2 regions of the Mesorhizobium koreense genome follow, and region 1 is predicted to be linked to the other one. Evidence: predicted binding sites of a transcription regulator. Region 1 holds the regulator's gene; the other holds the start of a gene.
The links. The regulator LexA, encoded in region 1, represses DNA repair genes until DNA is damaged. The targets are predictions, from matches to a motif close to TGTTCNNNNTGTGTTCNG.

Region 1 (4,212 bases):
GCCGTGGTGGTGAGCGCCCCGCATGAGATCGTCGGACCGAGTTTCCAGATGTCGTTCGCCGCGACGGCCGCGCTGATCAGTGCTTACGCCGCCTGGGGTGAATGGCGCCAGCGCGGGCAGAGGCGGGCGCCCCCTCCGCAATCGGCGTCGTATCTCTGGCGGGGTGGCAGTGCGACGGTGCGGCACTTCGTCGGTCTCGCCGCGACCTCGCTTGTCGCGGGAACGGCCACGGCTCTCTTCGCGGCATGGCATTTCCAGCGCGTCTCACCGCTCGGCCTCGTTGCCAACCTCGCCACCATGCCGATTATCTCGGCCATCGTCATGCCGTTCCTGGTACTCGGTCTCGTGCTGATGCCGTTCGGCCTCGACGGGGCGGCCTTCGCCATCATGGGCAAGGGCATCGGCCTGTTCACCGAGATCGCGGTCGCGCTGTCGAAACATTCACCCTTCGACGCGATCGGTATTTTGCCGGGTTCCGCGGTTGTCTTCCTAACGATGGCGCTCGTGATCCTGACCCTTGCAACGACATGGTTCCGGATTGCGGCGCTGCCGCTGATCGCCATTGGTATCGCGCTCATTGCGCGGCGACCGGCGCCGGAACTCTTCGTCTCGGAAGACGCGAGCCTTGTTGCGCTGAAGCTTTCAGACGGTCGCGTGACGGTCAACCGCAAGCGTCCGAACGGCTTCACAATGGAAGACTGGGCACGCGCCATGATGGCGACAGCCATCGTAAAGCCGGGCGCGACCACCGCGTCTGCCATACCTAAAGCCGCGCCGGAGGTGCCGTTTGCCTGCACCAAAACGCTTTGCGTCGCGTGGAATGCGAAAGGGGTGGTGATCGCCCACGCAGCCACGGAGAAAGCGGCCGGCAACGTCTGCGCAATCGCCAGCCTGATCGTCATCGACGACGCGACTGCGAACGATCCCTGCATCGCCTCTGGCCCGGTCATCATCACCAAGCGTGACCTGGCACGTTACGGCGCTGCTGTCGTTACGTTCGAAGAGACTGCAAAGGGCTTCCAGCCGACCGTGGAATACTCGATCGAAAAGCATTACCGCCCATGGCATGCCGAGAGAACCTATTCACGCGCAGCACGCGGCCTGCCACCTTATCAGCGCCGGCAACGTAGCGAAAAAGGGTCACACAAAAATCCGCCATACCGGGATAGGCAACCGCATGAGAGTAGCCTCACTCATGCCGCGTCCACTCAATAGCGGCGGATCAGCCCGACCAGTTTGCCCTGCACCTTGATCCGGTCCGGACCGAAGATGCGTGTCTCGTATGCTGGGTTGGCTGCTTCGAGCGCGATGGACGCACCTTTGCGCCGGAAGCGCTTGAGGGTGGCTTCCTCGTCGTCCACCAGCGCCACGATGATCTCGCCCGGGTTGGCCGTGTTGGCGTTGCGGATGATGACCGTGTCGCCGTCCAGGATTCCGGCCTCGATCATGGAATCGCCTTTGACCTCGAGCGCATAGTGATCGCCGCCGGAAAGCATCTCCGGCGGCACTGCGATCGAATGGGTCTGGTGCTGTATGGCATCGATAGGCACACCGGCGGCGATGCGCCCCATGACGGGGACGGAAACACCAGCCGCATCGTCATTGCTCGCGGCGGGAACGCGCGACTTCTCCGGCTGTTTGCGGCCAAGACTGCCTTCGATCACGCTCGGCGAGAACCGGCGGCTGGCATTGAGGCCCGGCGCAATGGAATCAGGCAGGCGCAGCACTTCGAGCGCGCGCGCCCTGTTCGGTAGTCGCCGGATGAACCCGCGTTCCTCAAGTGCCGTGATGAGGCGATGGATACCGGATTTCGAAGCGAGGTCGAGCGCGTCCTTCATCTCGTCGAAGGACGGAGGAATGCCGGTCTCCTTCAGCCTTTCGTGGATGAACATCAGGAGTTCGTGTTGTTTGCGCGTGAGCATCGCGATTTCCCCGAGAATCAGCGTAGTAAACAAAACCAGAACAAACACTATCTGTTCCAGTTGTGTTCCGCAACCGTTTAAATTTCAATGAACCACGGTGAAAATCGGCTTTGGTTGCCTTCAGCGGATGAAAAGTACCCGGCACGGATCGCCGGCCGCCGCGGCGGGCGCGTGTGGCTCGCGGATGATGAGGCAGTTGGCGGCGGCAAGGGTCCTCAACATGGAAGAGTCCTGTATGCCGAAAGGCGCGGCGAGCAAGCCCTCCGACGTCTCCTCCGCCGCTGCGCGCACATAGTCCCGCCGGCGGTCGTTTTCGGGCATGGCCTCGGCGAGTCGGGCCTCGCGGACGTCGGGACGATGCGTCCGTCCTGCAAGCCGCGCGATCAGTGGCACTAGGAAAAGATGGCTGCCGACCATGCTCGATACCGGGTTGCCGGGCAGGCCGAGCACGCGCGTTTGCCCGATACGCCCGGACATCAACGGCTTGCCGGGGCGCATGGCGATCTTCCAGAAATCGAGCGTCATGCCTTCAGCCGTCAGCACCTCGCGCACGAGGTCGTGATCGCCGACGGAAGCGCCGCCGAGCGTGACCAGTATATGGGCGCCCGCGGCCAGCGCGCGGCGGAGCGCCGCGGCGATGAGTTTGCGGTCGTCGGGCACAATGCCGAGATCGAGGATTTCGGCGCCGGCATCGCGCGCGATCGCGGCGACGCCATAGCCGTTCGAGGCGATGATCTGGTCCGGGCCGGGGTGGCTGCCGGGCAGCAGCAACTCGTCTCCGGTCGCGGCAATCGCAACCAGCGGCCGCCGCACCACGGGAACCTCCGCATGATTCGCGGCGGCCGCAAGCGAAAGCGCGGCGGGGTCGAGCACGCGGCCGGCAGGAAGGAGCGGCTCACCTTCGGCGAAATCGAGGCCCGCACGGCGGATATGCCGTCCCCGCGCCACGCTTTCCAGAGCCTCGACGAGGCCTTCGCTGACGATGCGGGCGTCTTCCTGCAGCAGGACCGCGTCGGCGCCGTCTGGTACCGGCGCACCGGTGAAGATGCGCACGGTTTCACCCTTGCCGACCGTGCCTGGATAGCGCTTGCCGGCTTGCGCGGCGCCGATGATCTTGAGACGCGCGGGGAGGGCGGCAATGTCCTCGGTGCGGACCGCGTAGCCATCCATCGCCGAGGCGTTGAAGGGGGGCTGCGTGCGCAGCGCCGCGAGCGGTTCGGTGAGCACCCGGCCGGCGGCTTCTCCGATCGGCACGTTCTCCTTGGCAAGCGGCGCAGCGCCGGCGAGAAGAAGCTCCAGCGCACTGTCGACAGGCAGCAGGTCGCCGGTGTTCATGCGCCCTCAGCCCTATAGTCACCTGACTTGCCGCCGCTCTTTTCGATCAGGCGGATGCCACCCAGCACCATGCCGCGGTCGATGGCCTTGGCCATGTCGTAGATGGTGAGACAGGCAACCGACGCTGCCGTCAGCGCCTCCATCTCAACGCCGGTCTTGCCGGTGACGCGCGCCGTTGCGGTAACTCGAAGCCCCGGCAGCGCATTATCCGGCCTGATATCGACGGAGACCTTGGTCAGAAGCAGCGGATGGCATAGCGGAATTAACTCATGCGTGCGCTTCGCCGCCATGATGCCCGCGATCCGCGCGGTTCCAATCACGTCGCCCTTTTTTGCATCTCCGGCGAGGATGAGCCTTAAGGTCTCCGGCCGCATGGTCACCGTGCCCTCGGCGACCGCCAGACGCTCCGTTTCGGCCTTGGCGCCGACATCGACCATGTTGGCCTCGCCTGAAGAATCCAGATGTGTCAGCGTCGAGGTCATGGCGCTCATTCCGCCGCGCTGCGCGCGAGCCTTTCGCCGGCGAGCAGTGCACGCGTGGCCGCCGCAACGTCGGCCTGTCGCATCAGGCTTTCGCCGACGAGGAACGTGCCAATGCCGCTTCGCTCGAGATCGAGGCAGTCTTCATGCGTGAAGATGCCGCTTTCACCGACCAACAGCCGATCCGACGGCGCCATCTTCGCCAGCCGGCGCGATGTATCGAGACTGACCTCGAACGTTCGGAGGTTGCGGTTGTTGATGCCGATCAGGGGCGAACTGAGTTTCAGCGCCCGTTCCATCTCCGTTTCGTCATGGACTTCGATCAGCGCGTCCATGCCGAGTTCGAACGCGGTGTCCTCGAGCGAGCGCGCAACGTCGTCGGAAACGCTCGCCATGATGACGAGGATGGCGTCGGCGCCCCAGGCTCGCGCCTCATGGGCCTGGTAGGGGTCGAATAGGAAATCCTTACGCAACGC
Region 2 (4,212 bases), 2.2 Mb from region 1:
GCGGCGGTCCTTCCGGCAAAGGGTACGGCTGCGGCCGCACGTTCGGGCAGATGGCTTTCGACGGGGATGGCCTTCAGCACGGCATGGTCGCCAAGGCGCGCCCGGATGCGGTCGGAGAACAGGACCAGCCTTTCCTCCTCCGATGCATCCTCTCCGGAAAAATCGGCCTGCCATGCCTCGAAGCGGGCAAGGGAAAGGGCTGAAAGCCTTACCAGATCGAAACCGAAGCCCGCGTCGATCCGGTCTTCAAGCGCAGCGAGCTTTTCATGGAAAAGGAGGCCGATCCTGTCCGGGTCGCGTAGCGGCCGCGCGGTGCCGACCGCGATCCGGCTGACGGCGCCGTCGACCCGGAAAAGCGCCAGTTGCAGGGATCGCGCGCCTTCTCCACGCCGCTCGAGGTCCGCCTTCAGCGTAGCGGCGAGCAATCCGACCAGCCGCTCGATCGCCTCCATCGTCACGATCGGCTCGACGAGCCGGCGCTCCACCGCGAGCGGCGGTGCCGGCAGGCGCGGCGATATCGGCTCCTCCACCTGGCCGAGCGCCTGGTCGATGCGTAGGAAAAGGAGCTTGCCGAAGCGCCGGGCAAGCGGCGCGCGCGGCGTCTGCATGACCGCGCCCACGGTCCTCAGGCCAACGCTTTCCAGCCCGCCGCGCACCGCCGCGTCAAGCCGAAGCGCCGGCAAGGGCAGCGGCGCCAGCGCCTCCGCCTCGTCTCCCTCTTCGATTGCCGAGAGGGAAAAACGCGCCGCGGCCCATGCCGCTCCCGGCGTCGAGGCGATGCTCGCACGAAGATCGAATCCCTGATGGAAGAAGCGGGCAAGGATATCGTCGAGCATCGCCTTTTCGCCGCCGAAGAGATGGGCGCAGCCGGTTATGTCGAGGAAAAGGCCGTCCTCGCCTTCCAGCGCCACCAGCGGCGTGTAGCGGTCGCACCAGTCGGCGAGGCTTTCGAGCAGACGCCTGTCCGCCACCGGATCGGTCTCGGCGATCTCGATCCCGGGGTGCATGGCACACGCATCCGCGATCCCCACGCCGCGCTTCAAGCCGAGCGCCTCGGCCTGTTCATCAAGCGCTGCGATGCGTCTCGTATTGTTCTCGTGGCGGCTGACGATGAGGGGCGTTCGTTTCATCTGTGCCGACCGGGCCGCCATCCGGGAACGCCAGGAGCGTCCGTGCCGCTGGCGCAGGATGCGGTCGGTCGGAAGATGCGGAAACCACAATGCCAATATTCTCTGTCCCATGGTCTTCCTGCCGTCTTTCGCGGAAGCCGCGCTCGGCGGCATCCCATTCGAGGATGAATTCTCCGGACGCGGCGTTCCGGCTCTTGCCGATGCCGACGGTGAAGGAAGGCGGGCCGATGGAGTGGGCAAGCGGGCCGGCAAGCGTCGATCGGGGCCGGGCGCGCGCCGGCGCAACGACAAGCCGGAGCGGCGCTGCGGTCGGCTCGGCAAAACCCGCCTCACGCAACAGGAAGAGAGGCCGGCCGGCCTGGAGCGCACGCCGGTGCAGGCGTCTTGTCGCGGTGAGGTCGAGCCGGCGCGGATTGCCTCCGGTTTCGAGGAATGTCGCCGAAAGGGCTTTCAGCCGCGCCGCCTCCTCGGCGATCCAGAGAGCGTCCCGGAGCCGGCGGGGGGCGGAGAAGAGGACAGCGCCCGGCCCGAGGCCGAAACGCGCGCAAAGACCCGGAAGGTAGGGGGTACCCGTCTCCTTGAAGATGTCCGCCGTACCGATCCACAAGAGCGGCCCGATCACCTCCTCCTTCAGGAGAAGGCTTGCCAGCGCAAGCGCAAAGCCTGCCACCGCTCCGGCGTCGCGTGCCTCCGCACCGTGGATCTCGATGAGGCCGGCTCGCGGCAGACCACCGCCGAGAGCAGCATCAAGGGATTCCGCACCTGTCCGCAACAGGGACGAGCGTCCCATGCCGGCGGCCTGACCGTCGCGGCGCCTGAGGATGCCGCCTGCATCCTCAGGCGCGCCGGACGGCTCGACCAGCCTGTCGGCAAGGACGCCCTCGATCTTTGCGATTTCCCGGCGCAGGGCAGAAATGGTCTCCCGCGCCATGGCGTGGCTGGCCATGACGGTATCCGCTCTTCCGACAATTTGTTCATGCTATGTTCTTATGGATTCCAGAGCTCTCCCGAAGAGTCAAGCGTCTTCCTTCCGCAGGAGAAAAGAATTTATTCCTGTCCGTGCCGATATGTTCGCTTTATGGAATTCCTTAAAGAACCCGTTTACCTTTCTCCAAGGAAGGGGGCGCACGCTAGCAAAGCGTAACATGCCCTCATATAAATTGATAAACGCATCCCGGCCGCTCCGTGGCAGATGATGCCGAAAGCCTGATGAATTCTGGGGATTCGAGACCGATGTCAAAGCGCTATTTCGGAACGGATGGCATCCGCGGACACGCCAATTCCTTTCCGATGACGCCGGCGATCGCCATGCGGGTCGGCATGGCGGCCGGCATGTCCTTCCAGCGCGGGACGCACCGCCACCGCGTCGTCATCGGCAAGGACACACGCCTTTCCGGCTACATGATCGAGAATGCGCTGGTGGCCGGTTTCTGCTCCGCCGGCATGGACGTGTTTTTGCTCGGCCCTATTCCCACGCCCGCCGTCGCCATGCTGTCGCGCTCGCTGAGAGCCGATATCGGCGTCATGATCTCGGCCTCCCACAATCCCTACCAGGACAACGGCATCAAGCTGTTCGGTCCCGATGGCTACAAGCTTTCCGACGAGATCGAGGAGCGCATCGAGCATCTCCTCGAGAACGAAGATGAGATCAGCGTCGCTGACGCCGACAGCCTCGGCCGCGCCAAGCGCGTCGACGGCGTGCATGACCGCTATATCGAATTCGCCAAGCGCACCTTGCCGCGCTCCATGTCGCTGTCGGGCATGCGGGTGGTCGTCGATTGCGCCAACGGCGCGGCCTACAAGGTGGCGCCGGCCGCACTTTGGGAACTCGGCGCCGAGGTCATCACCATCAATGGCGAGCCAAACGGCTTCAACATCAACAAGGATTGTGGCTCCACCAATCCGCTCAGCCTGTGCAAGAAGGTGCATGAGGTGCGCGCCGATATCGGCATCGCGCTCGACGGCGATGCCGACCGCATGGTGATCGTCGACGAGAACGGCACGGTGATCGACGGCGACCAGGTGATGGCGCTGATCGCCGAATCCTGGAACGAGAGCGGCAGGCTTGCCGGCGGCGGCATCGTCGCCACCGTCATGTCCAATCTCGGCCTGGAGCGCTTCCTGAACGACGCGGGGCTGACGCTGCTGCGCACCCAGGTCGGCGACCGCTATGTCGTCGAACACATGCGCCAGCACGGGCTGAATGTCGGTGGCGAGCAGTCCGGCCACATCATCCTCTCCGATTTCTCCACGACCGGCGACGGACTTGTCTCGGCGCTGCAGGTGCTCGCCTGCATCAAGCGCACCGGCCGGCCGGCGAGCGAGGTCTGCCGCAAGTTCGAGCCGGTGCCGCAGATGCTGAAGAATGTCCGCTTCTCCGGCGACAAGCCGCTGGAAAGCGCGCCGGTGAAGGCCGTCATCGAGGACGCGCGCAACCGGCTGGGCGATAGCGGCCGGCTGGTCATCCGCGCATCGGGAACCGAGCCGCTCATCCGCGTCATGGCGGAGGCCGACGACCGCTCGCTCGTCGAAGCCGTCGTCGACGATATCGTCGGGATCATCTCGGATACGCGCAGCGCCGCCTGAGACCAAACCCTACCGGGAACGCCGTCTTTTCACCGTCGGACCCGTCGGCGAGGGTCCTTCGCGCCGCTTTCGCGCGGGAGGATCGTGGTTAAAGATTAGGGTTAAGCCGAATTTAACTAAATAGGCTGCATTATCCCTTTCACGTTCAACCGAGGGTACGCCTTTCAGCCGGCGTCAAGGGGATGTGTCATGTTTGCAAAGTCGAAGTCGGCCTTGCTCGGAATTCTGTTTCTGGCCGGCATCTCGGCGCCAGCCGCCGCCGCCGATCTTTATGAGCCGCCGGTGGTTCCGGCGCCGGTCTATCAGCCCGTCGAGACAGGCGGCTGGTACATTCGCGGCGATGTCGACTATCACTGGTCGAAGCTGCGCGGCGCGAACTACATCACTTATGGCGGTGCCCCTTGCGGGGGCTGTACGCCTGGCAATGATTTCGATTCGACCAAACTCGACGGGTCATGGTCTCTCGGTATTGGTGCCGGCTACAACATCAATTCCT

Region 2: RBH77_RS03910 (ImuA family protein) is a predicted target of LexA. The motif match lies at 2,102-2,119, and genes of this name have one in related genera.

What each region holds. Positions count from the first base shown of each region.
Region 1 covers NZ_CP134228.1:3,064,232-3,068,443, forward strand. The annotation lists gene RBH77_RS14575 (ComEC/Rec2 family competence protein) at 1-1,215, shown strand, start outside; gene lexA (transcriptional repressor LexA) at 1,209-1,922, opposite strand; gene RBH77_RS14585 (molybdopterin molybdotransferase MoeA) at 2,043-3,257, opposite strand; gene moaC (cyclic pyranopterin monophosphate synthase MoaC) at 3,254-3,739, opposite strand; gene trpC (indole-3-glycerol phosphate synthase TrpC) at 3,745-4,212, opposite strand, start outside.
Region 2 covers NZ_CP134228.1:833,249-837,460, forward strand. The annotation lists gene RBH77_RS03905 (Y-family DNA polymerase) at 1-1,130, opposite strand, end outside; gene RBH77_RS03910 (ImuA family protein) at 1,066-2,076, opposite strand; gene glmM (phosphoglucosamine mutase) at 2,364-3,716, shown strand; gene RBH77_RS03920 (outer membrane protein) at 3,906-4,212, shown strand, end outside.